2 linked regions of the Cellvibrio sp. PSBB006 genome follow. The protein of the gene in region 2 binds, or shares a complex with, the protein of the main gene of each other region. Links are inferred from orthologs where the notes say so. Each region holds a gene or a part of one and is shown on either strand. Other genes may lie near its edges.

Region 1 (14,425 bases), 2.5 Mb from region 2 along the record:
TGACAGCACCGCGGGAAATCCCTAACAAGCATTTAAAATCAATTAATTAGCAGCGAAATCTGAGAAATCACCTTTACCCTGGCGAATCAGTTCCGGTGTATCCCCGGTCAGGTCGATGACGGTGGTGGGCTCTATGCCGCAATAGCCGCCATCAATAACCAGTTCAACGTGATGCTCCAGCGTATCGCGAATGTCGTAAGGGTCGCTCAGGGGAAATTCATCCCCGGGCAGGAGCAGGCTGCTGGTCATCAGAGGTTCGCCCAGCTCTTCCATCAAGGCCAGCGCAATCTTGTTGTCGGGAACACGCAATCCGATGGTTTTGCGTTTAGGGTGCATCAAACGACGTGGCACTTCGGCGGTGCCCTCCAGAATGAAGGTATAAGGTCCGGGCGTATGGTTTTTCAATAACCGAAAAACCCGATTATCAACACGGGCATAAGTCGCCAGCTCTGAAAGGTCGCGGCACATCAGGGTGAAGTTGTGATGTTTATCGAGTTGACGCATAGCACGGATGCGATCCAGCGCCATCTTGTCGCCAATGTGGCAGCCCACCGCGTAGGCAGAATCCGTCGGATAGGCAACCAACCCACCTTTACGGATAATATCTACCGCCTGAGTGATCAGGCGGGCTTGCGGGTTATCAGGGTGAATCTGAAAAAACTGCGCCACAGTTACTCCTTACATTTCTTCTTGTCTATTGTGTTTGCCGGCTGCTTGACGCAGCTTACGCTTGAAATCCCAACAGCTGCCATACCGGGCGGCAACGCGTGGGTAATACACCGAAATTGCCCAATTCCTGCCAGGGTTGGTCGGGCATATGAAAATCACTGCCGCAAGATGCATAAAGTTGATTCGCTTCAGCGATACGCGCTAGATCCTCTGCGACGCCGGCAGCCTGTTGACCGCTGATAACTTCCAACGCATCGCCCCCAGCAGCGGCAAAGTCACCGATCAGCGCGCACATCTTGGTTCGCGTCAGATCATATTTGCAGGGGTGCGCTAACACCGCAACCCCTGCCGCAGCGTGAATCCATTCAATAACAGTGGACATCACAGGCCACTGATATTTCACATCGGCAGGCTTTCCGGCACCGAGATATTTCTTGAATGCCGCATTCATATTAGCTACAGCACCGATATTCACTAACCATTGGGCAAAATGAGGGCGCCCCACCAACGCATCACCAGCCAAGGTTTGCGCGCCCTCCAGCGCATCGGAAAAGCCGGCTTTTTGCAGGCGTTCTGCAATCGCCAGCGCGCGTTGGGTACGGGCATCCTGTTGAGCGGTAATGGCATCTCGTAATGAGGAACTTGCAGTATCTACACCCAGTCCCACAATATGCGCGCCATTCCGGCCCCACTGGCTGGAAAATTCGATTCCATTGATAAGCTGCACACCTTGTTGACTGGCCGCTTGCCGGGCGCTCGCCAAACCGGCTATGGTATCGTGATCTGTCAACGCCAGTACGTCGACGCCTTTCGCTTTAGCCCTCGACAACAAGGCATCAGGGCTTAAAATACCGTCCGACTGATTACTGTGACAGTGAAGATCAAAAATCAAACCGAATTCCTTACACGTCTAGTGGTACACAGGGATGGAAGCAGGAGGCGGATCAGGTCAATAACAAGGGACAAAGCTTGTTATGACGCAACCTATTATGACACCGGTAATGACAATGACTGAAACCGTTTCTGACAACAAAGTGGAAAATACCGTGAATTCCGACAACTCTTCTCCAAATACCACGGGTTCGCCGGATAAAACCAACGCGCGCAAACCGAAAAAAGAAAACCTGCTGTTCAATATTCTGTTGAATATTGTGATTCCCACCTTGATCCTGATGAAACTCAGCGGCGAACAGCATTTGGGGACACAGTGGGCCGTGGTGGTTGCGCTCGCCTTTCCGATTACTTACGGTTTGCGCGACTTTTTCATCAATCGCAAATTTAATATTTTCTCAGCGCTGGGTTTTATCAGCGTGCTGCTTACCGGCGGCATCAGCCTGCTGCAACTGGACCCGCAATATATTGCGATCAAGGAAGCCGCCATCCCCGGCCTGATCGGCCTTGTGACATTGATTTCGATTAAAACACCCTATCCTCTCGTCAAAACCTTTCTCTACAACGACACCGTTCTGAAGGTCGACAAGATTGCGGCGGCGCTCAAGCAAAACGGCACCGAAGCAGCCTTCGAAAAAACCTTGAAAAACGCTTCCTTTCTGGTCGCCGGTTCGTTCTTTTTATCATCCGCACTGAACTATATCCTGGCGAAGATGTTGGTGGTCAGTGCGCCAGGCACCGAAGCCTTCAATGCGGAGCTGGGCAAGATGACAGCGCTCAGCTTTCCAGTTATTGCACTGCCGGTCACCATCTTCATGATGGGAGCAATGTATTACCTGTTCCGCAATATTCATCGGCTTACCCAACTGACGCTCGAAGACATTATCAACGATGGCAGCGCCAACTGACTCTTTTCGGCCAACTAATTTTTTATGTAAGGAACAACCATGCTTTACGCCATCATCAGCGAAGACGTTACCGACAGTTTGGCTTTACGCAAAAGTGCGCGCCCGGATCACCTTGCGCGCCTGCAAGCACTTAAAGATGCCGGGCGTCTTGTACTGGCTGGACCACACCCCTTGATCGATTCCGATAACCCCGGCGATGCCGGCTTTAGTGGCAGTTTGATTGTGGCTGAATTTCCATCCTTACAGGATGCCGAAGCCTGGGCCGCCGCCGACCCCTATGTAGCAGCCGGGGTTTACCAAAAGGTTATCGTCAAGCCGTTTAAAAAAGTTTTGCCATAACACATCATCTTCACCTCGCTGACAACAGGAACTGAATCGCCGTGAAAAAAAACCTGCTTATTCCGCCATCAATGCGCCTGGCTTTGATTTGCTCACTGATCTCGGTGGTGGTTTCACTGAATGTGTTTGCGCAAGCCAATGTGCGCTACATTTCTGACGTGATGTATGTGCCGCTACGTGCCGGCATGAGTAACAACACGGAAGTCGTAAAGGCGGCGCTGACCAGCGGAACACGTTTGCGTCTGGTTCGCGAAGAACAGGACGCGAGCAATGACGCCTGGGCATTGGTGGAGACAACCGATGGGGTACAAGGTTGGATTCGTACCCAGCACCTGATTAATGAACCGACAGCGGCCATTAAGCTTGAGCGGGTCAATGCCCAATTGGCTAAAGCCTCATCCTCGGCGAAAGAAGCTCTGGAACGCCAAAAAGCACACGATCAATTACAGGTCGAACATGAAACCTTGCAGCAGGAATATCAAGCGCTAATAGAGAACACAGAGAGCCTGCGTCAAACCTCCGCTGCGGCAGTGGATCTGGAGCAAGAAAACCAGCGTATCCACGAAAATAATCAGTTGTTACAAACGCGAGTGGATGTATTGCAAGCGGAGAACGAGCAATTGCGCGATGCTGAGCGCTACAACCAGTGGGTATATGGTGCGGGCTTGTTAATTTGTGGGGTCATTTTGTCTTTCCTGTTACAAGCGCTGGGCAAACGCAAGCGGCAGTCAGAATGGCGTTGATGTGAGATGTGGAGATTACTAATGAGTTACAAGGTTATGCAAAAAACAATGGCAATTTTGCTGCTAAGTCTGGTGTCTTCACTGGTGGCTGCACAACAAAACCCTCAGGTGTCTTTAAAAACCGATCTGGGCACTATTGTGATAGAACTTTATCCGAAGGAAGCGCCGATCACCGTGGCAAATTTCCTTGCGTACGTCGACAGTAAATTTTATGACGGCACCATCTTTCATCGCGTCATTCCCGGTTTTGTGGTTCAGGGCGGCGGTATGAATTTTGAATTTGCGGGGAAAGCCACCCGCGATCCAATAAAGAATGAATCCAATAACGGTTTAAAGAACGACTATAAAACCCTGTCAATGGCCCGCACTAACGATCCCGACAGCGCCACCTCGCAATTTTTTATTAACCTGCGAGCCAATCCTTCATTGGATGCCAAAGAAAATAAACCCGGTTACGCCGTTTTCGGTAAGGTCGTGGAAGGCATGGATGTTGTAGAAAAAATTGTGGCTGAGCCACGCGGGATGTTCCGCGCTTTTCCCGACGCGCCCAATTATGCAGTGCGCATCCTCAGCGCTACGCGCCTGGACAAAAGCAATCAAAGTGCAACAGGTCAAACGGAAAGGAAAGACCCACTGAAAAACAACAATGTCAGTGACGCGCTGGTGCCACGCTCATGAGCCGCACAGCATTAAGCGTTAACCTGAATAAGATTGCCTTAATTCGTAACTCTCGTCCGGGCAATTACCCCGACCTGGTGAGTCATGCCGAGATCTGTCTCGCCGCTGGTGCTGACGGCCTGACGGTTCACCCGCGCCCGGACCAACGACACATTCGTCCCGGCGATGTCTATGTGTTGTCAGAACTGGTACGCGACAAAGGCACCATCGAATTTAATATCGAAGGTAATCCTTACGCGGAATCGATGGGAAGCTTTCCTGGCTTTATTAAATTGGTGCGTGATACGCGACCACACCAATGCACGCTGGTACCCGATAACAATGATCAATTAACTTCAGATCACGGTTTTGATTTGCATAGGTCCGGCGCGCAATTGCGCCCTTTGATCCGGGAATTGCAGGACATCGGGGTACGTGTCAGCCTGTTTATGGACCCGGACATCGACCAAATCAGTTTGGCCAAGGATATAGGTGCAGACCGTATCGAGTTGTACACCGGCCCTTATGCCGAAGCATTCAAGCATCAAGATGCTGAATTCGACGTGCTTTTCAAACGCTATTTTGATGCCGCTGTTCACGCACAAAAAATCGGTATCGGCCTGAATGCCGGACATGACCTGAATCTGCAAAACCTGCCCATGTTTCGAATGGTCCCTGACTTGCTGGAAGTGTCTATCGGCCACGCATTAACTGTCGACGCCATCGCGATGGGATTGGACAAAGCCGTGCGTGCCTACAAAACATTATGTGAGGACGTATAACAAAGACTTGAATTACGGCGGAAATGTACGCGGTTGTGGTCTAAGCTTTTAACTGAGTACTCAGTGGAGGATCACGCAATGCCATCCATTCTTGTCAAAGATTATATGCAGCATAATGCGCACGCCATTCTCGTCTCCGCCAATGTAGAACAAGTCGTTGATCACCTGCTCACCAACAACCTCACCGGCGCGCCGGTTATTGATGCAAACCGGCAAGTTGTTGGCTTCGTGTCAGAACAGGATTGCATAAAGGAGATGCTTAATAGCGCGTTTTTCTGTGATGAGCCGCCCCCCGTCACCAGCATCATGCGCAAGGATGTTCTGACCGTCACACCGGACACGTCAATTCTTGAAATAGCTGAAACCATGTTGTTGAACAAACCTAAAAACTACCCGGTGGTAGTCAATGGCAAACTGGTGGGTCTTATCAATCGACGATTAATTTTGCACGCGTTAATGCACAACGATGAAGCGCGCTATGTGCGGTATTGATTAACCTGTTTTAAAATAAGAATCGCTGCAAGAACAAAAGCGCTGCTGAATCTTTCACGTCACACACCCTGATCGGGATATAATCCGCATCCCGATCACTTACACCCCTATAGCCTCCATGAACAAAACCGATAGCGAAACCTACCGCGACAAAAAACGTTTTTTTGAAAATCTGCTCACCGTATACGGCCGCAAGCCTGTGCTTGAAGCCTTACAAGACCCAGCGGTAGGCATTTATCGTCTGCATTTGGCAGACAGCAATAAGTCGGCAGATATTCTTGATGACATCATCGCTATAGCGCAGGAAAAAGGCGCTGAGATTGTTTATCACTCGCGCGCAGCGCTATCGCGTATATCCAAAAATGCGAAACAGGATCAGGGCGTAGCAGCTGATCTGGAACTGCGCGGCTACAAAACCTACGAAGCATTTATCAAGGAAAGCCCATCAACGTCTTTCACCTTACTGGCACTGGACGGCGTCAATAACCCGCAGAATCTGGGCATGATTATCCGCTCAGCCTGCGCGGGAAATATCAATGGCATTTTATTGCCACAAAAAGGCAGTGCGCAGATTGACCCACTGGTCATCAAAGCCAGTGCCGGCACCTTGTTTCGTGCGCCGATATTGCGTTGTAATAGCCTGGCAAGTGCGCTCAAGGATTTTCAACAACGCGGCGTGGATATCTGTTGCCTCTCATCCCATGCGTCTGAGACCCTGAAAGACTTTCACCCGAAGAGCGCGTGTATTTATGTATTAGGCAATGAGACTGAAGGTGTATCGCAAGAGGTTGAAAAACTCTGCAACCAGCGCGTGCGCATTCCGATGAATAACGGCGTGGAATCCCTGAATGTTGCCGTGACGGCAGCATTGATTGCTTTTCGCTAATGAGAATGCGATCCCCGGAAAACAAAACGCCATGACAACCGCCGGCTGCCATGGCGTTTTTTTATGCGCCTGTATTAAAGCTTATAACCATCCTCTTCGTGCAAGCTGATATCGAGCCCCACCATCTCTTCTTCTTTGGTTACTCGTAAACCAGCGGTCAATACACCCGTGATCTTCAGCAAAATATAGGTGACCACAGCGGTATAAACAAAAGTGACGATCACGCCGATAAACTGAACGCCCAATTGTTCACCGATGCTGTTAATTCCTTCCGCAAAACCTTGGCCGCTGAATACACCCAGTTCGGTAGAAGCAAATATGCCAGCCAGGATAGTCCCCAGAACACCGCCGACACCGTGGACTGGAAACACATCGAGCGAATCGTCGATCTTCCACACACGCTTGATCAATTGCGTCATAAAGAAACACACCACACCGGCACACAAACCGATAATCAAAGCACCGCCCGGGCCAACATAACCCGAGGCCGGGGTGATGGTTCCCAAACCAGCGACCATGCCGGTCACAATACCCAGGACGCTGGGCTTACGGAATTTGATCCATTCGATGGTCATCCAGGCCAGGGAGCCGGCCGCTGCGGAGATATGTGTGACCAGCATCGCCATGGTGGCATTGCCATTCGCTGCCAGTGCACTGCCCGCGTTAAAACCAAACCAACCGACCCAGAGCATGCCTGCGCCAGTGACGGTCATGGTCATGTTATGCGGTGGCATGGGCGTCGTCGGAAAGCCGCTGCGATTACCCATAACCAGCGCTGCCACCAGGGCGGCGACACCAGCAGTAATATGCACCACCGTACCACCGGCAAAATCCAGCAGCCCCATATTGAATAGCCAGCCATTACCGCTCCACACCCAATGGCATACCGGTACATACACGGCGAATAACCAGAGCGCGGAAAACAGCAACATGGAAGAAAACTTCATGCGCTCGGCAAAGGCGCCCACGATCAATGCCGGCGTAATAATGGCAAAGGTCATTTGAAAGGTGGCGAATAGACTCTCGGGAATGTCGCCCCACAAGGCATCCTCACCGACCGAAGCCAGAAATACTTTGCTGAAGTCACCGATATAAGCGTTGCCATCACCGAAACTGAGGCTATAGCCGGCAATCATCCACAACAACGACATCAAGCAGGCGATGGCAAAACATTGCATTAATACAGATAACACGTTTCTGACCCGCACCAGACCACCGTAAAACAATGACAGGCCGGGCAAGGTCATGAATAACACCAGAGCGGTGGCAGTGAGTATCCAGGCCGTGTTGGCCCCGTCAACGCCGTCCAGAGCCCAGGCGGCGGGAGCAGCCATGAGGATGGCGGCGAGGGTTGAGAAAGAGAAAAGCGCACGGGCGACGTTTTTCATGATCACTCCTTATAGTTGTATGCTCATCTGCTAGCAGCGAGCTGTAAGATCACCATAAATGCCCCACTTTGAATCACCAACGATAGCGATAAGGTTGAATAACCTGACAAGTTGTCAACAAATGGGTTTTATCGATTGATATTTTGGTTAAACGAGGTGCAAACCTCATAATTCCGCAACAGTTTTGTGCAGATAATTCGGCTCAGCAAGAATTACGCCAAATCAATAATTTATTTAAATTCAAAGACTTGCAAGATACGAGGATGAATAACGGCCCCAGGATCGCACCAAAATAAGACAGCTATCCATATGAATGCACAATAAAAATGCACATCAATAATAAGAAGCACAATATATGCGCAAGCAAGTGTGCATGCGCCCTGTTGATGCCCATTATGGTGAATCAGGAGGAAAGGCCGGGTCGAACCACAAAACGTGTAACGGCACGCTTAAGATCAACCAATGCAGCTTGATTGCCCGCATAGCTGGCCCATTCGTAAAGTTCGGTGATGGTATACAAAGGTGTCGATAAATCTGGTCGCTGCTGCGACACCCGCTGCGCAAAATCTCGCGGTGCTTCGCCCGGCTGCCGGGAGAACCCGGAACGGGCCAACTTATTACAAAAGCGTTGATAGTAACGATCTGCTGGATAATGGTACCGCTTGCGCTGCCCCCACAACAGAAACAGCATAATGGCACCGATGATCAGTGCACCCGCCACCAAAACAAACAACGCAATGCGCCAGATATCCATACCACCGAGCAAGCGCTCAAGGAATGCGCCCTGTGTTTCAGCGTTGTATCCCAGAACCCAGCGGCTCCAGAGATAATTAAAACCCTCCCACCGCAAGCGCAGGGTATTGAGTAGCGAAATCCCGCTCACGAAGGAATTGTCGAGTAGTTGGATATCTTCTTCCTCTAATGAAAAATCTACCCCCTGCTCTATGCGTTCAGGCGCCACGGCTGCCGTCGGATCAATCCTGACCCAGCCGCGTCCCGGCAACCATACCTCGCTCCAGGCATGCGCCTCACGCTGACGCACGGCGTAATAATTCTCCAGGGGATTGTATTCACCGCCTTGGTACCCCACGACAACTCGAGCGGGTATACCGGCGGCGCGCATAAAGAATACAAAACTACTGGCAAAGTGTTCGCAAAAACCCTTCTGAGTCTGCCAAAGAAACTCATCCACACTTTCCTGGCCAAGGATGGGAGGCTGAAGGGTATAACGAAAGCTGGCATTGTAATGCTGTAGTAACCGCTCAATCAGAGCTTCCGCCGAACCTGCCTCCCGTTGCCATTGTTCGGCAATTTCCCGGGTACGCGGGTTACTACCACCAGGTAATTGCAGCGCTTGCCGTCGTTGCCAATCCTCCAATTGATCCGCTTGGTAGCTGAAAGCCAAAGACGATGTGATGCGATACTGGATACGTTGGGTAATAGGCCTTTTGCGTTGCAGGTTTAGTTCTTGGGTTAATCCCGCCTCACTGTCCCATTGCTGAGGTGCCGTCAAGGAAAGCAACCAGGGTTGCTGTGTTGGCTCGATAATGACTTGATAACGATACTCTCTCCCCTCATACCGCAGCTCATCGCGCCAATCAGCCCGCTCCTGTTCCTGCCAGTTAATGTTGGCGCGGGATATCTGAGCGTTCGACTGCGACCAGCGGCGCCCGTCGAAATGGGAGAATACCAGTCCTCGCCAATACAGCTCGGACTGGGGTGGCACATCACCATCAAAGGTCGCACGGAATACCAATTCAGCCGAGCGGCTGAGCTGGCTGATATCACCAGGAGACATGGTATCGCTCATGCCGGTTTTAGCAGCACTCGAATTCACGGGCACTGCCCACAAAGGACCAACCCGCGGAGCAATTAAAAACAACAACAGCATTAAGGGTATTGCCTGCAAAACCAGCATGCCGGTCAAACGCAATGTGCGCCAAAAGCGGTGTTGGTCCAGGGATTGATGTGAAGCAAGCAAAGTAGCGGAAAGTACCGTCAGGGAAAGCAGCCCATAAAGCGCGGCAAAGACATTGGAAAAGAACAGAAACTGGGTGGCGATGACAAAGTAGCCCAGGTGACACAGGAGCAATAAATCACCGCGTTTGCGCATTTCGATAAGCTTCAGAATAAATCCTACGATCAGCAGCCCGACCATGGTCTGCACCCCGAAGCTGCCACGGTAGACAAGATATATACCTGCACTGCTGCTGGCCACCAACACCAGTTTTACCGCCCAACCGGGAAACCCCCAGGCGCCACGAAAGATCTGCCAGCGCCAGAACACCACAAACAACCACACACCCCAAATCCACAAGGGAACATGCACCACATGGGGTGCGAGGATGACGGCCTGGGCCAGTAACAACCAGGCAAGGCTGTTGCGCGGTATCTGGTCAGCTTCACGCATAGCCTCGACCTCCCGCATCCGGATCATCAACTTCGAACAACGCCAGTGCGCGCAGAACCCGATCCTGATGTGCACTTCCTACGCCCAACTCAATCGTCGTATCGGGCAAACGCAGGCCGAATTCGGTGTGGGTCTTTGCCAGTTCCAGGGCCCAATAACACAGTTGCGACAAACGGGTTTCCGTGTCCAACCCCGGCAAACCATCCCAATCCAACCAGACTTGTTGATTTTGATAACCCACATAATCTTTCAGGTGTAAGCCGGCGCCGCGCGCAAATTGTTTCCAGGCCACATGAGCTAAAGGCGCGCCCGCCTGATAACGCTGAAAACCCTGAAAGTCTTCACTGTTTTCTCTGGACAGATAATCACCCTGTTGCGAATTAGCCGGCTTCATGGGCGGTGCGGCAGAAGCCAGAGGCGCAGGATACACCAGCGCTTTAGCATCCAGTTGAATCCATGACCAGGCACGGATCAGCCCCAGGGGATAATGGCTCTTAACCGACAAGCGCCCAGGTTCAAACCAGCCACGCCGGTGGGTTTTAGCAGAGAGGTTTAGCCGCTGCTCTCCAGCCTTGGGAACATCCACAGCGATGGAGACATTCTCGTCGAGGCTGAGTTGGATGTTTTCATGATCGGTGCGCGGAGCTGCCTCCAGTAAAACATCAAAACGCACGTAATCACCGGCAAACACTGGCTGGCTACCGATAGCCGTAAAACGCAGTCCAGCCAAATTACGAAATGCATGAACCACTGAGACAATCATCATGCTCATCAATAGAAATGCTGCCGCCAGGATAAGATTATTTTCGTAGTTGGTACCCAATAGCCACATCAATCCCAACACAAAGATAAACAGCAAGCCTTGGCGGCCAGGAAAGACATAAATGGATTTGTGTTGCAGGGTTACAGCAGGTGCCTTGGGTGCACGCCGCGCCACCCATTGCCAAAACTTGTTGCGCAGCGAATTAACCAAAGAATGCTTGGTGTCCATGGCGCCTCGTCAGAAATGTTTCGGTAGTTTAACTGGCAACGACATCAATGGTATTGAGCAATTTGATAACCAATGTGTGTTCTCCCTGATCCCGAGCAGAAGACGCCGGCGCAATGCGATGCGTAACCACCGCCGGCAGCAGCGCCTGAATATCTTCGGGAATCACATAAGCACGACCATGCATAAATGCCCAGGTTTTCGCCGCGCGCAACAATGCCATGGCGCCACGCGGTGAAAGTCCGTAAGAAAAATCCGCGGATACACGAGTGTAATGAATCAGGCGCTGAAGATAATCAAGCAGGTTATCCGAGGTTTTAATTTTCTGCGTGGCTTGCTTGATGTCCTGCAACTGCGCCGGAGTGATACATACTTTTAAATCTTTTAAATGTTGTCGCGGATCGCCGCCCAGAAATAATTGTTTTTCCGCCGTCGCATCCGGATACCCCAAACTGATACGCATGAGGAAACGATCCAATTGCGACTCCGGCAAAGGATAAGTGCCCATTTGGGATTGCGGGTTTTGGGTAGCAATAACAAAGAAAGGTTTGGGCAAGACACGGGTTTCCCCTTCGATAGTCACCTGCCCTTCTTCCATCGCTTCCAGCAGCGCGCTTTGAGTTTTTGGCGTCGTACGATTAATCTCATCGGCCAGCAATACCTGGGTAAATACTGGACCAGGATGAAAAGTAAATTGGCCTTCTTTGGGATCAAAAACAGAAACACCGAGAATATCGGCGGGCAACATATCACTGGTGAATTGAATACGTTGGTGGGAAAGGCCGAGGACTTTGGCAAGAGCCTGGGACAGACTGGTCTTACCCATCCCCGGCAGGTCTTCAATCAATAAATGGCCGTCGGACAACAAACAGGTTAAGGCGAGTTTGATTTTATCTTCCTTGCCAAGCAATACGCGACCAACTTCAGAAACAATAACTTCTATAAAATCCCGCATAAGTCCTGGGTGCCTTTATTGTTGATCATTACAAGGAAGCCAACCCTCGCGCGAGATCCGCCTGTAAATCAGCAATATCTTCGAGGCCAACGGCAACACGGATTAAATTTTCCGTGATACCTGCTTCCGCTTTTTGCTCGGGACTCAAGCGCCCATGGGTTGTGGTGGCCGGATGCACTATCGTCGTTTTGGTATCACCCAGGTTGGCCGTCAATGACATAATGCGTGTTGCATCAATGACCTTCCACGCTGCTTCGCGATCACCTTTCACTCGAAACGATAGCACACCACCGTAAGCAGACTGCTGCTTGGTGGCAAGTTCGTAGCCATTGTGTGAAGGCAGTCCCGCATAAAAAACTTTTTCAACCTGCGGCTGCGCATCCAACCATTGCGCCAGTGCCAATGCATTGCGCGAATGTGCTTCCATCCGCAAGCGCAAGGTTTCCAAGCCCTTAAGAAATACCCAGGCATTGAATGGGCTCATGGTCGGCCCGGCACTGCGAATAAAACCGAGCACCTCATCAACCCATTTTTTTGGGCCTGCCACTACACCGCCGAGACACCGCCCCTGGCCATCAATATATTTGGTGGCGGAATGAACGATTAAATCTGCTCCGAATTCCAGCGGGCGCTGCAACGCCGGCGTACAAAAACAATTATCCACGACCAGTAACGCATCATGCTGATGGGTTATATCAGCAAGACGCTGGATATCGATCACATCACACAATGGATTAGACGGCGTTTCAACAAAAACCAATTTGGTTTTGGGGGTGAAAGCAGCTTGCCATGCAGTGTAGTCAACAGGATTTACGAAAGTGGTCGTGACACCGAATTTTTGCAAATATTTACTTAGCAATACCGTTGTCGTACCGAATACACTGCGAGAACAGACAATGTGATCGCCGGATTGCAGCAACGCAATACAGGTGCTCAAAATTGCCGCCATACCTGACGATGTACCTACAGCAGCTTCCGCTCCTTCCAGTGCAGCAATACGCTGTTCAAAGTTTCTTACCGTCGGATTGGTGTAGCGTGAATACACATTGCCGGGCTGCTCGCCGGAAAAACGTTGAGCAGCTTCACTTGCGCTACCGAAAACGTAACTTGATGTGAGAAACAAGGCTTCGCTGTGTTCGCCTTCTTGAGTGCGCACCTGACCGGCGCGGACTGCCAAGGTATCCAGCGCTGCATGATCCAGATAATTGTCAAACTCATCCATTGGTATATTCCCGCTGATCTTTGCTAACTATTGGCTACACCATTGTGCAAACCGATGACAGTATCTTCCGGCTTGAAAGTTTTTTTACCGGTTTTGGTTTTGGCATTGTCATTGCGTACTGCCGCCAACATATCGAGATATTCCTGCGTAACCTTTCCGGTAATGTACTCGCCGGTAAACACTGAGCAATCAAAATTGGTGACACGGCTGTTACCTTCCGAAGACGCGGCAATCAAATCTTCCAGATCCTGGTAAATCAACCAGTCAGCCCCGATTTCGCGACACACCTCTTCATGGGTGCGACCGTGTGCAATCAATTCGGAAGCCGTAGGCATGTCGATGCCATACACATTCGGATAGATGACCGCTGGTGAAGCGGAAGCAAAATAAACTTTCTTGGCACCAGCGTCGCGCGACATTTGAATAATTTGCTGACAGGTTGTACCGCGCACGATGGAGTCATCCACCAGCAACACATTTTTTCCTTTAAATTCGAGGTCAATAGGATTCAATTTCTGACGCACAGATTTTTTACGCTGCTGTTGGCCCGGCATAATGAATGTGCGGCCGATGTAACGGTTCTTCACCAGGCCTTCGCGGAATTTTACACCCAGTTTTTGCGCCAATGCCTGGCCCGCCACGCGGCTGCTGTCAGGAATCGGGATCACAACATCAATGTCGTGATCGGGACGCTCGCGCAGTATTTTCTCCGCCAGTTTTTCACCCTGACGCAAGCGGGCCTTATAGACCGAAATACCATCAATGATGGAATCGGGTCGAGCAAAATAAACATGCTCAAAAATACAGGGATTTAAACTGGGGTTTTCTCCGCATTGGCGACGATGCAGTTGCCCGTCCTCAGTGATATAGATGGCCTCACCCGGAGCAACATCATCCATCAACTCAAAGCCCAATACGTTAAGTGCGACGCTTTCCGAAGCCACCATATATTCTGTGCCCTCTTCTGTTTCACGCTTGCCGTATACGAGAGGGCGGATTCCAAAGGGATCGCGGAAAGCGACCAGACCATAACGCGCAATCAAGGAAACTATTGCGTAGCCGCCACTGACGCGACGGTGTACGCCAGACACAGCG
Region 2 (16,503 bases):
CCCGATATTTACCGGGCGATGGGCCAGAGAGTCTTACTTGTGCGTAAACTCAGGATAGGCTTCCATACCACACTCAGCGATATCCACACCTTCGAACTCTTCTTCTTCGGATACACGGATACCGATAACCAGCTTGATGATGAACCAGACAACGAAGCTGGCAATAAATACCCATGCAAAGATAACCGCAGCACCGATAAGTTGACCCAGGAAGGTGGTGCCTTCAGAGGTGAAGGGTACAACGAGCAATCCGAACAGACCAACTACGCCATGCACCGAAATGGCACCTACCGGGTCGTCGATCTTCAGCTTGTCCAACCCGATGATCGAGAAGACAACAATGATGCCCGCAACGATTCCGATTATGGTTGCAGCCATAGCGCTGGGCGAGTCAGGGCTCGCAGTGATAGCAACAAGGCCAGCCAAAGCACCATTCAGGGCCATGGTTAAATCTGCTTTGCCAAACAGGATACGAGCAACCATCAAAGCACCAACCAGACCGCCGGCAGCTGCTGCGTTGGTATTCAGGAACACCATCGCCACAGCGTTGGCATTTCCGATATCGCCAAGTTTCAATACGGAGCCACCATTGAAGCCGAACCAGCCCATCCACAGGATGAAAGTTCCCAAGGTAGCCAGGGGCAGGTTAGCACCGGTGATCGCGTGCACTTCGCCGTTGGGGCCGTATTTGCCTTTTCGAGCTCCCAAAAGGATTACACCTGCCAATGCCGCCGTGGCGCCAGCGAGGTGAACGATTCCCGAGCCCGCGAAGTCCTTGAAGCCAAACTGGTCATCGAGGTTCAAGCCGAATTTGCCTTCCGCACCCCAGGTCCAGGAGCCTTCCATCGGATAGATGAAGCCGGTCATGACCACAGCGAACAGCAGGAATGCCCAGAGCTTCATGCGCTCAGCTACTGCACCAGATACGATTGACATGGCGGTAGCTACGAAGACCACCTGAAAGAAGAAGTCAGATGCGGAAGAGTAGATCGCGCCACCGGTGAAACCGCCCTCTCGCTCGGCGAACTCGCCAAGCTTGGCAGTTACATCAACCTCCTGAATACCGGTCAGGAAGACATCGCCACCGTACATGATCGCGTAACCACACACCATGTACATGATGCACGCTATCGCATACAGCGCGACGTTTTTAGTCAAAATTTCAGTGGTGTTCTTGGCGCGTACCAAGCCTGATTCCAACATAGCGAAGCCAGCGGCCATCCACATAACCAGTGCGCCGCACACCAGGAAGTAAAAGGTGTCCATGGCGTACTGAAGATGATAAATATTCTCTTCCATTGCTCATTCCCCGATCTTAAAGTTGTTAAATTTAAAGTGCTTGTTCGCCTGTTTCGCCGGTACGTATGCGCACGACCTGCTCCAGGGTTGATACAAAGATTTTGCCGTCGCCGATTTTGCTGCTGTTCGCGGCTTTGGTGATTGCTTCCACCACCGAGTCCAGCTCCGTTTCGGAAACGGCAATCTCAATCTTGGTCTTGGGCAGGAAATCGACCACGTATTCTGCGCCGCGATAGAGTTCTGAATGCCCTTTTTGCCGACCAAAACCTTTTACTTCGGTTACCGTCATACCGTGCACGCCGATGTCGGACAGCGCTTCGCGCACCACATCGAGCTTGAACGGTTTGATAATCGCTGTTACCAGTTTCATCGATCTGCTCCTAAAAAAATCCCACACTGACGTGCGGGAAACACCGGAAATACATGACCCGGTTGCCAATCGACAGCGGCGATCAGTGCCGTACCAAACACAGATACTGTGTTTATTGCCCTTCTGGTGTCTCCGTCTGGCGTCGATTTACACCGCAACGCGAGGTGTTGTGGTAAAGGCAACAGCCAATACCATTAACTGTGTCTTCAAATGGAACTTTGCATAGAGCAGGCCAATACAAAAAAAACCTTGTATTTCAATTAGATGAGGATATATACGTGCCAGACGACAGGAATAATGAAGGAATTGCGATTTTGCTCGCACCGTTTTTGTGCTTTCGCAATATCACTGCGCACCGATTTCGGGCAGTAGGAAAATTCAGGCGTGTTAATCCGCTGTTATGACCTCGACTCGCCTAAGACAGAGAGGAAAACACGGAGTAGACTGCACAACTTTGAGTAGCAACCGAGGCTTGATGATGATTACCGACTTCGCCCAGCGCCTGTTACAGGAGTTACAGAAAAATCTGCCCCAGATTTCCGCACTCTTACCCAAACGCGAACTCCACCTTGCCCTCCAATCGGCCCTGAGTCGGCTGGATCTGGTCACACGAGAGGAGTTCGATGCACAACAAGCTGTCCTGGCACGTACACGCGAGAAGCTGGAACAGTTGGAGGAAACTCTGGCAAGCCTCGAAGCCAGGGCAAGCGACAAACCATAGTGCGCCGAGCTGAGCCATTTCATTCGCTAGCCGGTTTGTTTATAGTGCACAGCTCTTTTGTTCGACATCGCAAGGAATGCCTATGTCACTGGCTATTGTTTATTCACGCGCAAAGCTCGGTGTCAGCGCCCCGCTGGTCACTGTAGAAGTTCATCTATCCAATGGCCTGCCAAGCCTTTCCATCGTCGGGTTACCGGAAACGGCGGTCAAGGAAAGCAAAGACCGGGTGCGCAGTGCCATCCTGAACAGCCATCTCGAATTTCCCGCACGCCGCATTACCGTCAACCTGGCGCCTGCAGATTTGCCAAAAGAAGGTGGCCGCTACGACCTGGCGATCGCCCTTGGTATTCTCGCCGCCTCCGGGCAAATCCCCAAAGAAAGTCTGGCAGAGTATGAATTTCTCGGTGAATTGGCACTCTCTGGCGAACTGCGCCCGATTAATGCTGCTTTACCTGCCGCCCTCGCCAGCGGGGATGTCCAACGTCGCCTGATCCTGCCCACACATAATGCAACTGAAGCCGCACTCAGTAACACAACTCGCGTTTACGGCAGTGATAACCTGCTTCAGGTCTGCGCGCACCTGCATCAGCGGGAATTTTTATTTCAAGCCGAGGCAGCGGTAGCCGCCGATAACGATGATTATCTGGATTTGAGCGATGTAAAAGGACAAGCGCAGGCAAAACGCGCGTTGGAGATAGCTGCCAGCGGTGGACACAATTTGCTGCTTTACGGTCCACCGGGCACCGGGAAAACCATGCTGGCCAGTCGTCTGCCGGGGATATTGCCGGCACTGGATGAACGGGAGATGCTGGATGTTGCGGCAGTTTATTCCGCCGCACCTTCCGTCACATCACAGACGGGCACCCACGCTTGGCGAAAACGGCCGTTTCGCGCGCCGCACCATACTGCGTCAGCGATTGCTCTGGTAGGCGGCGGTCCCAACCCGCGGCCCGGTGAAATTTCTCTGGCCCATCGCGGCGTCCTGTTTCTGGATGAGTTGCCGGAATTTCAACGCCAGGTCCTGGAAGTATTGCGCGAACCCCTGGAAAGCGGTGAAGTGCGCATCTCCCGCGCAAGAGCGCAGGTCACTTATCCCGCACACTTTCAATTGGTTGCCGCCATGAACCCCTGCCCGTGCGGTTATCACGGCAGTGATTCCGATCGATGTCGCTGCACACCGGATCAAGTCCGCCGGTACCGCGATAAAATTTCCGGCCCTTTGCTTGATCGCATCGACATGCATGTTCCCGTCAGGGCACTCAAGCAAGGCGAACTACACGCACCATCAACCGGCGATAACAGCACACGTGTACGCGAGCGGGTTGAACAAACCAGAACCCGACAACTCGACCGGCAGGGAAAATACAATCACCAGCTCAACGCACCGGAACTGGAGCGCTTTTGTGTGTTGAACAATAACGACAAGTTATTGCTGGAACAGGCCATTGATAAGCTCGGCCTTTCAACTCGCGCATATCACCGGGTGTTAAAAGTGGCACGCACGCTGGCGGATATGGAAGGCTTGCAGCAACCCGGTACAACACAAATTACTGAAGCCTTGAGTTACCGCACACTGGATCGGGAGAATTTATCGACCATTTGATACCCCGAATCAATAAATGAATAGATTTACAGCCTATGGCAATTCACTAAATTTTTTTCGCAAATATTCAATAAATATTCTTGCGTTCTTCGAAAGATATTTTCCATCCTGATACACCACATACAGACTTCGCTCAGGCAGCACCGTGTAATTCTCCAGGAGGGAAACCACTGGAGAGCCCTGTGCCGACGTTGCAACACATTTATCGACGGCGAATTGGGGAAGACATGCGACCCCTATTCCAGCTTGCACTGCCTTCACTACCGTTCGTATATCATTTATATGCAATTGGGATTCAAGCTTGATGGATTTTATATCTTCCGTTTTTCTGTCCTGAAAAATCCATTGCTCATTTTTAGATCGAAAAAATAATGCAGCGTGCCCATAGAGGTCGGAAGGTGTTTCTATCGGCGGATGAGAATCCAGATACGCCCGACTTGCATAAACCCCAATGTGAATATCCCAAAGGCGCTGGGCAATTAGATTGGAATCCTCCAGCGGGCCTATACGGATCGCCAAATCCACCTCCTCTGTAACCAGGTCGCGCATCCGATTATCCGTGTAGACATTGAGTTCTACTTCTGGATGCGCAAGCTGAAATTCAATTATGCACTCCGACAACAATTCTTGCGCCAAAAAAGTTGGCGCGGTAATTGTCAGCTTGCCACCAATCAGATCCAATGAAGCAGTAGTGGCATTTAAATTTCGTTCCAGTGATTCAATTAAGGGCATACATTGATTGAACAATGTCAACCCGGTGTCAGTTACTTGAAACTTTCGTGTATTTCGCCTGATTAACTTGGTTTTTAATGCGCACTCTAACTTTGTTATTCGACGGCTGATTGTACTGGCAGGAACATCCAATTTTTTGGCCGTGTTTGCGAAATTTCCTTCCTGCATAACACGCAGAAAAATAACAAGATCATCGTAACTCCACATGTGGGTCGCGTCCTTGTATATATAGATATAAAAATGAGCCTAATCGCTCTTTGTGTGATGAAGGGAGGTGATTCTAGTTTAAAAATGCAATTTAGTATTGCAATTTTGTAGGTTTTACATCGAGATATCAAGATGTACCATCTGCGTCGTTTTACACATATAAAAAATTTTATACATACTTGCCTTGCTACTTACCGCTTTTTTGAAGTTAGCCTGTTGACCAAATCAAAGATCTTTATTTTATGAAGATTCGATCTATCGGACTTTATTTAAGGAATGGATATACATGTCTGGGTGCTTTAATTGTGCGCTTATCGGTGATGGCAGCTTATTAGTTCAATGTGCTCAGCAATTAATCGATAACGGTCACCACGTAAATGTCATAATCAGCGCGGATCTATCCGCAAAGAAATGGGCGGAGTCTAATAACATTCCGACTATAGCTCCACAAAAGGAGATATACAGGTCCTATCTTTCCTCGGTAAATTTTGACTACTTATTCAGCATAGTGCATTTGGAGATAATTCCCAAAGACGTGTTGGATATGGCAAAAAAACTCTCTATAAATTATCACGATGCGCTTTTACCAGCTTATGCAGGCATCCATGCAACATCCTGGTCATTGATAAATCAAGAACGTACTCATGGTGTTACCTGGCATGAAATGCTGCCCGTTGTTGATGAAGGCCGCATTTTGGTGCAACGCTTGGTTGATGCTGAATTAGGTGACACAGCTTTTTCGCTGAACTTGAAATGCTATGAGGCTGCCATTGAAAGTTTTAATGACCTTATCCATGGCTTGGCCAAAGATGAACTTGAGTTAGTAACGCAAGACCTGAGCAAAAGAACCTATTTTTCGAAGTATCAACGACCAGAAAATCTCAGCATGATTCCGTGGCAGCACAGTGCCGAGTCGGTTCAAGCTTTTATCAACGGACTAGACTTCGGAAACTATGACAATCCTCTGGCCACAGCAAAATTTTACTGCGGTGAAAGGTTTTTTTGTGTTGATGAGGTAGCCATAGCAAAAGAAAAATCTCGCGGTAACGCCGGTATCATTTACCTTACCGAGCAAGGAGAATTACGCGTAACTACCGGAACTCAGGATGTTATTCTGGTCAGGTTAAAACATCTGAACGGAAAGCAGGTTGACCCACAAGATGTCATCCAACCAAACACTTTCTATAACTTACTCGATCATAAAACATCCCAACTTCAACAGGATAATTACTTACAGAGCGCTCGCAATGAACCCTACTGGGTAAGCATTTTTAACGCATTTGATACAAACAATAATTTCAAAAAAATAACCATGCGACCTGCATGCCATCATCATGAGTGGAGTGCACCTTCATCGCTACTGGACTCCAGGATATCCAGCAACCAAGACATAATTGTATTAGTGTGCGGCTTCTTAAGCCGGGCGCGAAAAGCCGAAACTTATGTGATTGGTGTGGAAGCTCCCCATACAGACGATCATCAGTACTACTTGAAGCAGCTTCCTTTGGTATGGAGCCTGACTCCCGACGCAAGCTTCGATATATTCAAGCCCCAGCTTATGGATCAACTAAATACGTTAATCAAACATAAGCACTGCCCTATCGATATCTTTGCTCGCTATACCTCACTCTTATCGGAACGCATGGATGAAAATCGCTACAAGTTTGAAATATCACTCGTTATTCTCAATACCGAGGAAGATTTCCTGACATATGATCCAGTCGTTGCCACTCATGGTATAACCCTGCTATTGGATAAATCCTCTGGCAAATGGCACTTGTTCGCTGGCGAAGAAGCCGAGCATGAACTGATATACAATTTTGAGAAAAAGCTGAACCTCTTCATTTCCCAACTCACCCAGGATACCCACCTTTGCCGCGCTCCGCTTTCACGCATCAACCTTTTACGTAATGATGAAATAAAATTATTAGAAGAAGTAAATCAGCAGAACAGAAGCTACCCACTCAAAAGCACGGTAGAAATGTTCTATGAACAGGCTAAAGCTACCCCCCAAAAAGTGGCTTTAGTAAGCGACGGACACGAATACAACTATCTTCAGTTGCTGCAACGCGCGGATCAAATTGCAGCTCAGCTGTTAAGCCAGCAGATCACACCAGGCGACCGGGTTGGTGTTCTACTGGAACGCTCTTTTGATATGGTCGCAGCTCTTCTGGCAACCATGCGTACCAGCGCGATCTACGTTCCACTTGATCCTATTTACCCAGATGACCGCCTGCAACATATGATTGATGATAGCGGACTAAAGGTATTATTAACGCAGTCCACAATTCATAACAATCTTAATCGCCATAATTTTCATTCCTTATACATTGATCAATTAAAACCCGAGGAGATATCTTCTCTCAACTCGCTAGCTTTTCCCTCCACCGCAGACAGTGCTTATATCATCTACACATCGGGCTCCACAGGAAAACCCAAGGGTGTAGAAGTTACTCATCAAGGGCTTACGAACTTTTTGGTGTCAATGGCAGAGGCACCCGGTTTTACTGCCGAAGACTATTTGTTATCAGTGACAACCGTTTGCTTCGATATTGCCGGTTTAGAACTTTACCTACCCTTAATTAAAGGTGGAACTGTTGAGATCTGTTCAGCGCATGACGCCAAAGATGGCTTTGCACTTTTGGATAAATTACAAGAAAGAAAAATTAACGTATTACAAGCAACACCCACTACCTGGGAGATGCTACTTGCGGCAGGGTGGACCGAGAAACTCCCTCTAAAAGCTTTATGCGGTGGAGAACCGTTAAGAAAAGAGTTGGCCAACCATTTAATTCCTCTGTGTGATGAGCTATGGAATATGTATGGGCCTACCGAAACGACTATTTGGTCGTCAGTTAAAAGAATTATCGATGCTACCCAAATAACGGTTGGGAAACCGATCGCCAATACTACTTTTTATGTATTGGACGATTACTTAAATCCGGTCTCCACCGGAGAAAAAGGCGAATTGTATATCGGTGGAGACGGCTTAGCGCGCGGTTATTGGCAACGTGATGAACTGACACAAGAAAAATTTATACCCAATCCATTTTCAAACGATCCTACAAGCCGTTTATATCGTACAGGAGATGCTGCCTGCTTTCTGCATTCAGGTGACCTCTCGTGCCTAGGGCGAATAGACAATCAAATAAAGCTCAACGGTTATCGTATTGAGCTGGGCGAGATAGAAACGTCTATCGAGTCGTTAGATGGGATAGAAAAAGCAGTCGTAACTATTCAAACCAGTGAGCAGTCCAGCACTTTGCATGCATTTATTTTATATGCAAATACGGCTACAAAAATTACAGAAGCGTATATAAAACAACATCTAGCATCACTTCTTCCAGAGTATATGATACCCGGCCATTTCCACACCGTTACGGCATTTCCGTTAACACTGAATGGCAAGGTAGATCGAAAAATATTGACCGCGTCACTCGCCAGCTTAGGTATGTCGGAAGACGGTTTGAGAACCGATAGAACGGAGTCCGCCAAGGAATCATCAGTTACTCGGGATGAGGGAATAAATGAAGAAGAAAAAGGAAAAATAGCTCATCTTTTACGTAACGACATCGTGACTATTGTCAAGGATTTACTAAATATTAGTTCCGTTGATCCAACCCTACCCTTCGGCCAGTATGGCTTCAACTCATTACGCTTCACGCAACTCAGCGCCAAAATAAAGAACAAATTTTCCATAAAGCTCAGTCCAGCTATTTTTTACAGCCATGTGAGCGTGGATAAAATATGTCGTTATTTAGTAGCGACAAAGCATTTGGAGCCATTATCGGATTTTTATCAGGCCCAGTTAGACACACCCACCAATTCGCAAATTGACAAGCCAGTGCTGACTAGCGATAAAAGTGGCCGCTCTCAACATACGTTAGGAAAAAAGCAACCATTGGCCATCGTAGGGATGGCATTGCAAATGCCAGAAGCAAAAAATGCCGAGGATTTTTGGCATAACCTGATTGATGGTGTGGATTGCATTACGGAAATACCCTCTTCTCGTTGGGACTGGCGCACCACTGAATTTGGTACAGGTGATGACAACCCTTACAAACTGGGTGGTTTTATTCCCAACATTCGCGGCTTCGACGCAGCTTTCTTTAATATATCCCCTCGCGAAGCAGAATTGATGGACCCGCAACAACGACTCTTTCTACAGACGTCTTATCATGCATTGGAAGATGCTGGGTTAAGCCTGGAAACTGTTAGTGGTGCGAACATGGGAGTATTTGTCGGCGTGGTCACGTCCGACTACTGGGATCTGGTGCAAAAGCATGCAGTTGAACCAGATGGATATACCATCTCAGGCAACATTAACTGCGTGATAGCCAACCGGGTGTCCTACCAATTTAATTTACGCGGCCCCAGTGCAGTTATCGACACAGCATGCTCAAGCTCTTTAGTGGCCATGCACCGCGCTATTCGTGCCATTCATAGCGGCGAATGCGATTCCGCTATCGTCGGCGGCGTCAACGTCATTGCTAGTCCTTACATACATCATTCATTCAGCAAAAATGGCATGCTCAGTAAAGATGGTCATTGCATGTCGTTTGATGATCGCGCTAATGGATACGTGCGCAGTGAAGGTATTGCGGCAATGATAATAAAGCCGCTTGATCAAGCTGAGAGCGACGGCGATGCCATCTATGGCGTTATTCTCGGCTCCGCTGAAAATCATGGAGGCCGTACAAATTCACTGAGCGCACCGAGCGGTGAAGCGCAATGCGAGCTCATTGTCAAAGCAGTAAAAGACGCCGCTATTGATGTGCATTCGCTCAGCTATATCGAAGCACATGGTTCAGGGACACCCTTGGGTGATCCTATTGAGATCGAGGGAATTAAGCGTGCGTTCGAGCAGCTAGGAAAACATAGCCAACTGGACATACAACCCTGCGGAATTGGTTCTGTCAAATCTAATATCGGACACCTTGAGGCTGTTGCCGGACAGGCAGGCCTCGCCAAAGTTTTACTTGCATTAAAACACCAGACGCTTCCGGGCATGCCGATGTTTATAAACCAGAATAAACATATCGACATCGGTGATAGCCAATTTTATTTTACTGCCAAAGCCGAACCTTGGGTAACTGGCGAGATTAATGGTCATGCTACACCACGCCGTGCCGGTGTTAGCTCGTTCGGCTTTGGCGGTGTCAATGCTCATGTCATTGTGGAAGAATACACCACGCAACACTCAGCACTGACGATCGGCAATAGTACTAATGTACTTTTGTTATCTGCAAAATCAAAAATTCAATTACGTCAGTTAGCTGAAGCATATCTTCGCTTTTTCCGAACCCATGGGGAAACGCTGTGTTGGCAAAGTTGCTGTTACACCAGTCAAATAGGTCGTTCGTCTTTTGATGAACGTTTGCTGATTGAATCCAGCACAATTAACGATGCTTGCCAACAATTACAAACCTTTATTCATGATGAGGCTACTGAAGGTCGCCATCTCGTCAGTAATGTAAAATCGGCCCAGGAATACTATTTTTCCGTTTTTAAAGATATTAGTGCAGAGGACATCACTCACCCTCTACTACAAAAACGCGCGTTTTCAAGTTTGGGAAGACTATGGTTGGCTGGTGTTGCCATCAACTGGCAGAAAGCCTACGAGGCAGAGAAACCCATTGCCAAATCAAGATTACCACTCTATCCGTTCAATGAAATAGATTATTGGTTACCTAACTCACCAACTGCATATACAAATCTGTCGCGTTTAACAGGTACACCCCACCCTCTGCTCGATGAAGCGTCTGAACCGGGAACGTTTGTTAAACATCTGGATATCAGCAATCCTTTGATTGGCGACCACCTGGTGGGTGACGTGGTAATTTTTCCAGCCGTCGGTTATCTCGAATTCGCCCGTGCCGCTGGCGATCAATTAGCCCGGGAACAGCAGCAAGGAAAGGTCGTTACGCTAAAAGGTAACGTGTGGTTCCAGGCACTGGTAGTTGACCAACAGCAAAAGACCCTGGAGATCACGCTTGAGGGAACATGGCCTACGAAAGAGTATGTAATCCGCTCTCGCGGCCAACAACAACAAATACATGCGCGAGGAATGATTGAGGTCTCATCCAATTCTATACCTCTCCATGCACGCATAGATATCGCTGCGATTAAAGCGCGGTGTAACAACGAAATAAGTCATACCATTATTTATGAACTATTTAGCCAGCTGAAATTTAACTACAAAGATGGCTATAAGCCCATTAGAAGCGTAGCGTTTAATTCTCGTGAGTCCCTAGCAGAAATTCACCTACCAGAAAAATTTAACGCGGATTATGCGCAGTTTATTTTGCATCCAAGCTTATTAGAAGGCGGCATTCAGACAGTGATCGGCATACTGGCCAATCCTGATCAGGATTCCAATAGCACTTACTTACCCTTCTCCATGAAATCTTTAACAGTATACGGTGCCCTAACCAAGGAATGTTTTGTTCATGCAGAATTAACCAGCGATGCACAATCTGCGTTACGAGGGATACGCAAATTCGATATTCGAATAATGGATATTCATGGCAACTGCTTGGTTGAAATAAAGGAATACTGTCTTAAAACACTAAACGTTGATCGTAAAGCGGACAATCAATCTGGCGAAGATCCAAAAAATTACTTTAACCAAATACATAAGAACTGGATTACATCTACACCAAAAATCAACGATAGACAGCAAAACCGCGTTCTGGTTTTTTCGTCAACCGTAGATTTTACGCATCATGTAACAGCGCCGGAAAATCTGACTATTGTTATACCCCGCGAAAAGTATCAATACCTTGGTGATAATTTCTATACAGCAAATCCACAGGACGAACACAGCATTGCTGCCCTGTTTGCACAACTGAAAAAACAGAATAGCTTACCAGACCATATTATTTTTGCTTGGAGTTATCTGATAGATGACCACGAAAAAGGAGATCTGGACGCCGTAATTGCATCGGTAATCAAACCTTTTTACGCAGTATGCTCTCAAGCCGTAACATTATTGCGTAGGGAAAAATCACGCATTTTATTCGCCTATTCCGCGAAAGATAATCTAACCCCACTTTATGCTGGCATCAGTGGTCTAATCAGATCGCTACACCAGGAAACCAGTAAGATTAAAGCCTCTGTCATTGCTTTGGAAGCGGATCTTAATAACGAAGCACAACGGCTGCTGGATGAAGTTAGCTATGCCCCTGATTCTGTGGAGGTCCGCTACAGAGAAACTCAACGCATGCTACCGGAATATCACGTTACTCCAGTCGATTTATCTGCCTCACCCCAAAGTCTGGCCACCGAAGATACTCTCTGCCTGATTACCGGTGCCACCGGAGGTATCGGTCGGCAGTTAGTAAAACATCTGCATAGGCAATACGGCATAAAACTCGCCCTGATAGGTCGTCAATCTCTAAGCAAAGCGCTTCGCACAGAGTGGACGGATATCGATTATCAGTATTACACCTGCGATATCACAAATGCAGGGGACTTAAAGAAATGCGTTGAACAGATAGAGATGGATTTAGGCAAAATCACCGGTGTTATTCATTGCGCAGGTGCTCTTGCTGATAAATTAATCACAAAAAAATCGATGGAGGACATTGAGCCTGTCATCGCGCCTAAAGTGAAGGGTATTTATGTTCTGGATGAAGCTACCCGCCACTTCCCTTTAGCATTCTTCTACGGATTTTCATCCATTTCCGCCACCATGGGAAATATGGGTCAGACAGATTATGGTTATGCCAATGCGGTAATTGAGGAATTTTGTGAGTGGCGAAACAGTTTGGTAGCCGATGGCCAACGCCAAGGGCGAGCAATTAGTTTAAGTTGGCCTTTGTGGTTGGACGGAGGCATGTCTGCAACAGAGTCTGCCGTGAAATATTTCCGTGATTCTACCGGCGTTGAACCTATAACATCAATCGAAGGCCTCGCACTATTGGATTTCAGTCTGGCAAATCTGAGTGGTCCTCAGGTGATTGTACGGGGAGATGCATCTCAGCTACTCAATGCTGTGAGAAAACGATCCGGGCTTGCAGCCGCTGCGGTAAAATCGCAAACATCAAGCCTACTTACAAAAAATGATTCAAAAGTCTTTTCTCAAATTGGTCAACAGACGCAAGTGGAATCAACACTTCTAAATCTGGCAATAACTATCCTCAAACTGGAGCATGGTCGGATCAATGCGGACTCTGTACTCTCCGAGTTAGGTTTTGATTCTATTGCGAATACGGAGCTGGCAACAGCAATTAACAACCACTTTGGCACGGATATTACACCGATTATATTCTTCGAGCACAGCACATTGCGCGAAGTCGCCAAGCATCTTGTTACAGAATACGCAGAAACTCTTCAGCGTTATTTCGGTAACAAAATACAGACTATTTCAAACGACGTTAAATATATAACTGCAAATAATGCTACATCCCCGGAACCAGTAGATAACTCGCAAACCGGCGGCCAAACGCTCAGTTTGGAAAAAGTGCGTGAGCTTCTGCTACACGACTTAAAGGAGCTGGCGTCTTCGATAACCAAGGTATCTGCTCATAACATTTCAGATAAGACTCATCTGAACCACTACGGATTTGATTCCATCTCTAACACCGAGTTTATTTCGGAAATAAACAGCAAATATAAAACAGATATTACTCCGGTGGTACTCTTCGAGTACAACACACTTTCGGAGTTTGCTGAATATCTACTGAGCGAGTTCAAGGTGGAAATCCTGACGGCGCTAGGCAACCCGCTAACCACAGGTCCGTCCGACATAGTTAAAGCCGTTGTCACACAACCAGCTATATCCCTAAACGCAGTACAAGCAGTTGTACCAGAAACGACTGATACGCCACTCAAACAGAACAACGATGTAGATGATGACATTGCGATTATCGGCATGCAGGCCCTTATGCCGGAAAGCGAAGATCTGGATGATTTCTGGTTAAAACTTTGGGAAGGCCAGGATTTCATTCGTGAAGTACCTGAAGATCGTTGGTCCTGGCAAGATTACTTTGGCAAAGCATCCGAGCAAAATGGTAAAACTCAATCCCGTTGGGGCTCTTTCATTAAGGAGATAGATAAATTCGATGCAGATTTTTTCGGTATTGACGCCAGCGAAGCTGCATTACTGGACCCTCAGCAACGGTTGTTCATTCAATTAGTCTGGCATGCCATTGAAAATGCTGGCTACAAGGTCTCTGATTTCTCTGGTACCAGAACGGGTCTTTATGTGGGCTTATCCAATCGGGATTATGCTGATTACCTGCATAATAATGGCATTGAGCTTTCGCCGGGGATGAGCTTTGGCAATAACCACGCGTTTCTTGTCAACCGTGTATCTTACTTGTTTGACTTTTCTGGCCCCAGCGAGCCTATTGATACTTTGTGCTCCAGCTCATTAGTTGCCATTCATCGCGCCGCCCAGGATTTAAAGGCGGGTATTTGTTCCCAAGCGATTGTTGGCGGCATCAGTATTATGATGAGCCCCCGCTTAAGTTCGGTGTTTGAACAAGCAAATATGTTAAGCGCCGCTGGCCGATGTAAGTCGTTTGATGAAAGCGCCGACGGCTTTGTGCGCGGTGAAGGGGGGGCAGCGATCGTGTTAAAACCCCTATCAAAAGCGAAAGCAGACAAAGATAATATTCTAGCCGTAATCAAGGGCAGTTATACCAATCATGGCGGCCACGCCGCCTCATTAACTGCACCTAACTTAAAAGCCCAGTATCAATTAATCAAGGAAGCTTATTCACGTTCTGGCGTACATCCGGCTACGGTTTCCTACATTGAAGCGCATGGTACAGGGACAAAGTTGGGCGACCCGATTGAAATCAGTGCACTAAAGAAAGCGTTTAACGAATTCGATGTGCAGGATTCAAATGTACTCAGCCCAGCTTGTGCGATTGGTACGGTTAAAACCAATATCGGCCACCTGGAGTCTGCATCCGGCATCGCCAGCGTGATAAAAGTTTTGCTTAGCCTTAAATTTAAGAAATTGCCCGGCTTGCTGCATCTAAATAACGTCAACCCTTATCTTGACTTAAAAAAGTCGGCGTTTTATCTACTGTATACTCGCCAAAATTGGGAAGCATTAACGGATATCAATGGATACGCCTTACCACGCCGAGCAGGAGTCAATGCTTTCGGTGCTGGAGGTGTGAATGCTCACGTTATTCTTGAAGAATATTCACCTGGCTCCGACCTTTCCCTGACCAATGAAGATTCAGGAGAAACCACTCCCGTGCTTATTCTGTTGTCTGCAAAGACTGAACAGAATATTCGCACTTATGCCAAATCATTGAGTCATTCGATAACCCAACACACAGCCAGCCTCGCGGATATTGCCTATACCCTACAAGTTGGACGGGATGCTTTGGATCATCGCCTGGCAATTATCGTTGACAACAAAGACAGCTTGGCAAATGCACTTAACATCTTTGCCGAGACAGGTCAGTGCACAGCGGTAACCTATAACGTCATACAACACTCCGACACACATATTTCCGACGCCGAGATTGATCAAGCACTCCGAAACCGCGATCTCGATAGTTTGAAAGGCTGGTGGATAAAAGGAGAGGTTATTGATTGGCGTCAACTCTACACCCATGAGAAATTAAATCGTATCGACTTACCCGGCTATCCCTTCAGTCGCACGCGCCATTGGGTGGATGTTCGCAAGCCAACTCCTGTCAGAAAAACAGACGTATTAGATGCTCAAAAGGCGTCAGCAACACGTTATGAACTGCCTGAGTGGCATCAGGATTTTCGTCAAGGAGAGCCTTATCTTACAGAACATAAAGTTTTTGATGACGAGGTGTTGTTAGGCGTGACCTACGCGAGCATGGCTCTGGAAGCAGTGCGGTCCCGCACCGAATTGAAACATGCTAACTGCGTACGGCGCATCGTTTTTTATTCACCACTATCCTTGACTAACGAAGAATACGCGCGTGTTTTTATTCGCCTGAATCACAGCAACCCCAGCAACATAAGTTTCGAAAGTCAACATCAGATATGTGACCGTACCGGAATTGAAAAATCGTCTACTGGGAGTATTTGTTTTGTTGACAGAGAGACATCAAAAGTCGACTTGCTTTCACTTGCTCAAGACTTAACCGCCGCTCATACGAAAAATGATATCTACGAATTACTTCGTACCCAGGGAGTTGATTATCAAGGCTCGTTAACCACCGTGGAGAAGATACTAGTGGGAGAAAGCCAGGCTCTCTCTATGATCAACCTAAGCCATGAGTTACGCGAAAATACCGTTAATTACTTCCTGCATCCCGTCTGGCTTGATGCGGCTATTGTGAGCGCCAAGTTTGCGTTCCTGCATGATCCCAGCACTGTGTATATTCCTTTTAGCGTCGACGAAGTTGTCATTCACCAGCCACCAGCCAATCGCTCTTATTGTGTCATTAAACGGATTCTGCTCAATGAACAAATATTGAAGTGCGATGCGGTCATCTGCAATGAGCGAGGAGAAGTGGTAATTGAAGCATCCGGTATTGTTTGCAAAAGAATATTAAGTAATAGCGCCTGGAAAAGAACCAAGCAACATCTGGAACGTGCGTGATTTATGCGCATATATACATAAAT

What was found.
Region 1: the proteins of CBR65_RS12825 (region 2) and CBR65_RS02645 are in contact, whole or in part, in a solved structure (PDB 2NS1), measured with the Escherichia coli proteins. The link is inferred for Cellvibrio sp. PSBB006 from one-to-one orthologs.

What each region holds. Positions count from the first base shown.
Region 1 is NZ_CP021382.1:563,209-577,633, reverse strand. What follows is about bases 5,599-8,521. They hold CBR65_RS02645 (ammonium transporter), read right to left. Parts: upstream 7,756-8,521; coding sequence 6,442-7,755; downstream 5,599-6,441. Other genes in these bases: CBR65_RS02640 (DUF3488 and transglutaminase-like domain-containing protein), read right to left, coding at 8,159-8,521; CBR65_RS02650 (RNA methyltransferase), read left to right, coding at 5,600-6,367. In the rest of the region: CBR65_RS02690 (L-threonylcarbamoyladenylate synthase), read right to left, coding at 43-669; CBR65_RS02685 (PHP domain-containing protein), read right to left, coding at 725-1,561; CBR65_RS02680 (VC0807 family protein), read left to right, coding at 1,644-2,468; CBR65_RS02675 (YciI family protein), read left to right, coding at 2,508-2,807; CBR65_RS02670 (TIGR04211 family SH3 domain-containing protein), read left to right, coding at 2,849-3,550; CBR65_RS02665 (peptidylprolyl isomerase), read left to right, coding at 3,587-4,228; CBR65_RS02660 (pyridoxine 5'-phosphate synthase), read left to right, coding at 4,225-4,989; CBR65_RS02655 (CBS domain-containing protein), read left to right, coding at 5,068-5,481; more of CBR65_RS02640, read right to left, coding at 8,522-10,165; CBR65_RS02635 (DUF58 domain-containing protein), read right to left, coding at 10,158-11,156; CBR65_RS02630 (MoxR family ATPase), read right to left, coding at 11,185-12,108; CBR65_RS02625 (O-succinylhomoserine sulfhydrylase), read right to left, coding at 12,137-13,330; purF (amidophosphoribosyltransferase), read right to left, coding at 13,354-14,425. UniProt on the Escherichia coli protein: Involved in the uptake of ammonium/ammonia (NH(4)(+)/NH(3)). Transport is electrogenic. Following sequestration of NH(4)(+) at the periplasmic face, NH(4)(+) is deprotonated and neutral NH(3) is transported into the cytoplasm.
Region 2 is NZ_CP021382.1:3,080,984-3,097,486, forward strand. The notes cover bases 1-2,737. They hold CBR65_RS12825 (P-II family nitrogen regulator), read right to left. Parts: upstream 1,670-2,737; coding sequence 1,331-1,669; downstream 1-1,330. Other genes in these bases: CBR65_RS12820 (ammonium transporter), read right to left, coding at 34-1,299; CBR65_RS12830 (accessory factor UbiK family protein), read left to right, coding at 2,148-2,390; CBR65_RS12835 (YifB family Mg chelatase-like AAA ATPase), read left to right, coding at 2,473-2,737. In the rest of the region: more of CBR65_RS12835, read left to right, coding at 2,738-3,993; CBR65_RS12840 (LysR family transcriptional regulator), read right to left, coding at 4,027-4,932; CBR65_RS12845 (amino acid adenylation domain-containing protein), read left to right, coding at 5,219-16,480. UniProt on the Escherichia coli protein: Involved in the regulation of nitrogen metabolism. Regulates the activity of its targets by protein-protein interaction in response to the nitrogen status of the cell.